DNA from 2 places in the Lysinibacillus sp. NPDC093190 genome. Region 1 is predicted to be linked to the other one. Evidence: predicted binding sites of a transcription regulator. Region 1 holds the regulator's gene; the other holds the start of a gene.
What was found. The regulator LexA, encoded in region 1, represses DNA repair genes until DNA is damaged. The targets are predictions, from matches to a motif close to CGAACATATGTTCG.
Positions count from the first base shown of each region.

Region 2: the regulator LexA is predicted to act here: its motif matches at 855-868, upstream of parE (DNA topoisomerase IV subunit B).

Region 1 covers NZ_JBNNVG010000001.1:380,806-383,222, forward strand. The annotation lists gene ACQKOF_RS01800 (prepilin peptidase) at 1-98, shown strand, start outside; gene ACQKOF_RS01805 (gamma-glutamyl-gamma-aminobutyrate hydrolase family protein) at 198-920, shown strand; gene lexA (transcriptional repressor LexA) at 1,084-1,701, opposite strand; gene yneA (cell division suppressor protein YneA) at 1,866-2,180, shown strand; gene ACQKOF_RS01820 (YneB family resolvase-like protein) at 2,177-2,417, shown strand, end outside.
Region 2 covers NZ_JBNNVG010000004.1:24,620-27,036, reverse strand. The annotation lists gene parE (DNA topoisomerase IV subunit B) at 1-834, opposite strand, end outside; gene plsY (glycerol-3-phosphate 1-O-acyltransferase PlsY) at 1,528-2,130, shown strand; gene ACQKOF_RS04795 (HesB/YadR/YfhF family protein) at 2,149-2,417, shown strand, end outside.

The sequences.
Region 1 (2,417 bases):
AAACACCTATACCATTCGGACCGTCTATTGCTCTAGCAGCTATTATTATCTATTTCTATGGGAATGCGTTGATGGATTGGTACCTCGGGTTTTGGTAATTAATCAGTGGAGGGATCCTTCAATGATTAATAGTCTTCACCAAGCAGGCTTTTACAAGTAGTTAATGAGAGAATCTGGTAGATCATGGAGGGGATAAGATGAAACCAATTATCGGAATAACGGCTTTTGCGGAGGATGATTTGTCCTCAAGATTAAATGCCGCTTATAGTAAAAGTATAATTGAAGCTGGTGGTATTCCGCTTATAATTCCGCTCGGAGTGGAAAAGGATGTTGCGCAAATTTTATCGCTGACGGATGGATTATTACTATCGGGTGGCTATGATGTACATCCATTCCTCTTTGATGCAGAACCTACACCAAAATTAGGGAAGGTTCATCCTGAAAGAGATACAGTAGAGCTTGCATTAATTAACGCGGCCTATATTCGACAAATGCCGATTCTCGGAATTTGTCGAGGGCTTCAAATACTAAATGTTGCGTTTGGAGGCACAGTCTATCAGGATATTGAAAGCGAGTACCATAGTCGAAAATTAATAAAGCATGTGCAACAAGCGGCACGAGGCGTTACTACACATTATGTTAATCTAACACCTGATACATTATTAAAAACGATTATTGAGGAAGAAAAAATTGCTGTGAATTCATTTCACCATCAGGCAATAAATGTAGTAGCGGAAAAATTGGAAGTGGTAGCAAAATCAAGTGATGGTATCGTTGAAGCGGTAGTACACGAAGATTTACCATTTTGTCTAGCGGTACAGTGGCATCCTGAGGAGCTAGCTATTGCAGGAGATGAAGTATCAAAGAAACTATTTACTGCATTTGTAAAGGCAAGTTTGAAATTTAAGGTAGAGGCATAAAACTTTATTAGCATAGATTAAGGGTAAATGCTAAGTGTAAGAATCCATTTTAAAGTGGGTTCTTTTTTAGTGTATAAAATGGAACTCAAAAGATAAGAAAAAGAGGTATATGCTCCTCTGTGAACATAAAATCCTCTTTTTATATTTTAATATTGAGATACTTTTAATGTACACGACGATAAAGACCTACAACTTGCCCCAAAATAGAAACTTGGTCTACGATAATTGGCTCCATTGTTGAGTTTTCAGGTTGTAAACGGAAATGATTTTTTTCCTTGAAGAAACGCTTTACAGTTGCTTCATCCTCTTCAGTCATTGCTACGACAATATCACCATTATCAGCTGTTGCTTTTTGTTTAACAATAACTAAATCTCCGTCTAAAATACCAGCTTCAATCATTGATTCACCCATAATTTCTAGCATAAATAATTGATCTTCACTAGTACCATAAGTATCTGGTAGTGGGAAATATTCATCGATATTTTCAATAGCAGTTATAGGAGAACCTGCAGTAACCTTCCCAACAAGTGGGACATGTATAACATGTTGCTTTTGAATAGAATCCTCTGGCTCTAGTATTTCAATGGCACGTGGTTTAGTTGGATCGCGTCGAATCAAGCCTTTTTGCTCTAAACGAGACAAATGTCCATGAACTGTTGAGCTTGAAGCAAGTCCAACTGCTTCACCAATCTCACGTACAGAAGGTGGATACCCCTTTGCGCGCACTTCTTCTTTAATGAACTCTAATATGGCCTCTTGTCTTTTCGAAACTTTTTTCATGATTGCTCACCTCTTTTTTTCTAATCATTCTACTTATTAGTAGTATAACAGAATGCGAACACTTAAGCAAACATAGGTTCGAAAAGTGTTTGACAAAAACGTTTGTTCGTACTAATATGAGAACATATATTCCGAACAAACATTCTCGAAAAGGAGTTTTAAACATGAACTGGTTAAAGAAAAATCCACATATTACAACTTTATTAGGAGCTTGTCTACTTTTTGCAGCATACCTTTTTATAACAGACCCAGGCGATGTAACGTACACAGAAATTGAAATCGCACATGGTGATAGCTTATGGTCGTTAGCCGATCAATACCGTGGTAAAATGAAAACGGATGAATGGATTAAGCTTGTGAAAACAGAAAATGAATTATCGAACGTACAAATTATTGCAGGAAAATCTCTAGTGATTCCAGTAGTGGGTGACCAATCCAATCCTATAAATTCAATTGAAATTGCGAGAAATGTAAAATGATAACTAAACAACAATCGGCTGTTGTCTATTGCCGTGTGAGTACAGAAAAAGAGACACAAAGCTCCTCGTTAGAACGTCAGGAGGAGGAGTTAGTACGCTATGCTAAAGAACAGGGCTACGAAGTGAAGCGTGTTTTTAAGGATAAGCATAGCGGCTATGATGTGGAACGAGAAGGTTTACTAGAAATGCTCGATTTCATTAAAGAAAAAGAAATAGAAGCATTATTTGTGCAGGATG
Region 2 (2,417 bases), on a different contig from region 1:
TGTACGTACATTGTTAACAAATGAAAGGATTGTTTCTGAGTAACCATCGTTGTATTGGAAGGCGAATTCTACTTCAATTTCGTCTTGAATTCCTTCTACATACTTAACTGGATGAAGTACATCTTTCTCCTCATTCAAATACGCAACGAAAGCTTCAATGCCGTTCTCATAAAAGAAAACATCACTTTTGCCTTCCTCGCGTTCATCGATTAACTCAATTTTTAAGCCTTTTAATAAAAATGCTGACTCACGTAAACGTTCTGCAAGCGTATCATAATTGTATTTTGTTACAGAGAAAATCGTGTCATCTGGTAGAAAATGAACAAGTGTTCCTGTCTGTTTTGTTTGTCCAATTTCTTCTAATGTCGTCACAGGATGGCCACCGTTTTCAAAACGTTGACGATACTTTTTACCGTCGCGGTGAATCGTTACTTCTAAAAAAGTAGATAAAGCATTAACAACAGAAGAACCTACACCGTGTAAGCCACCGCTTGTTTTATAACCGCCCTGTCCGAATTTACCGCCAGCATGTAAAACCGTAAAGATAATCTCGGGAGTTGGTTTCCCCATTTTATGCATACCTGTTGGCATCCCACGGCCGAAGTCTCGAACGCTGATACTTTGATCTTTATGAATCTTGACAATGATATGAGAACCAAAGCCAGCCAGTGCTTCATCTACCGCATTATCTACGATTTCATATACAAGGTGATGAAGTCCACGGCCATCTGTAGAACCGATATACATGCCGGGTCGTTTTCGTACCGCTTCTAATCCTTCTAATACTTGAATGGCGTCATCATTATAGACGCTTGGTGACTGTTTATTCGCCAAAAAAATTCCCCTCCAAAAAACAAACGCATGTTCTATTTATGTTCTCTTCCTAATCATAATAGCATTTCCTAACAATATCTAGTGGCAGGCCCAATAAATTTTTAAAATTTCCTCACAGCTTCAGCGTTTTGATCTATTTTACTGGAAGAAAAGTTTGCAATAGTTGCTTTAATATGTATTAAGAACTCTTCCATTCCCTTGACGCAGGGCAGTAAACTTTAGTTGCATAAATAAAACAACAAATGGCTAACTTCTGGTCATACTCTTTTTCAAAACGATACCAATCGCTGAAGGCTTTGACCTTTCATTCAAAAGCATTTGAATATTCTCTGAAAAATATACAGGTATAGTAATAAATGGGTTTCTTCTGTCTAAAGAAGATTCATACTAGCTTACTCTAGAAATTAAAGATAGACTTCTATTCTACCAAAGGAATGGGTGATTGACAAAATTGCCATTCTACCTATATTTTTAGAAAGGGCTTTCAAGCTGACTACATGAATCATGTCAAAAAGCCTAACCTCCATTCAAATACATATAAAAATCCTTGAAAAATAGTTATCTTTTGTAATGAATTCAAGATGCACTAAGAAATCTCCTTCATGACATTGTAGATTATAGAGAAAAAGTGTAGAATTATTGATACATATTATTAGTACCAAGTAATAATCAATGAATGAAAGGAGTCCAAATATGCTAAATGGACTTATTATTTTATGTGCTTATCTAATCGGCTCTATACCTTCTGGATTATGGGTAGGCAAAATTTTTTATAAAACTGATATTCGTGAACATGGAAGTGGTAATTTAGGCGCGACTAATACATTTCGTATTTTAGGAAAAAAAGCAGGAATAGTCGTAACGATTATGGATGTCTTAAAAGGTACAGCAGCTGTATTACTTGTAGCTCTTCCTGTATTCTCTGATGTCTCCATTCACTCGCTAATTCTTGGACTAGTAGCCGTTATCGGTCATATGTTCCCTATCTTTGCAGGCTTCCGTGGAGGGAAAGCGGTGGCAACATCAGCAGGGGTTCTCTTAGGATATTCATGGCCTCTATTTATCTTACTATTTATTGCTTTTATTGTAACATTAAAATTAACGAAGATTGTAAGTTTAACTTCCATGATTGCCGCTTTAGTAGCACTTATTTATTCAATCGTTTATTATTTTGTTACAGGTGATTTTGCGTTAGGTATTTTAGTAGCATGTTTATTTACCTTTATCATGTATCGTCACCGAGCAAATATTGCCCGCATTAAAAATGGTACCGAGCCAAAGGTGAAATGGCTGTAACGGAAAGAGGAGATTCTAATGAATATCGTACTAACAGATGTAGCCCTACAATGGTTCAAACAAGAGATGGAAGTAGAATCCGGAGATACTATTCGTTTTTATGCTAGATATGGTGGTTCCAGTCCTTTTCACGAAGGCTTTTCTCTTGGTATGACACGTGAAGAACCAATCAACATTGGTATAAAGACAGTTATTGACGATGTTACCTATTATATTGATGAAAAAGATTTATGGTTTTTCAATGATCACAATTTACATGTAGATGTGGATGCTACAAATGACGAATT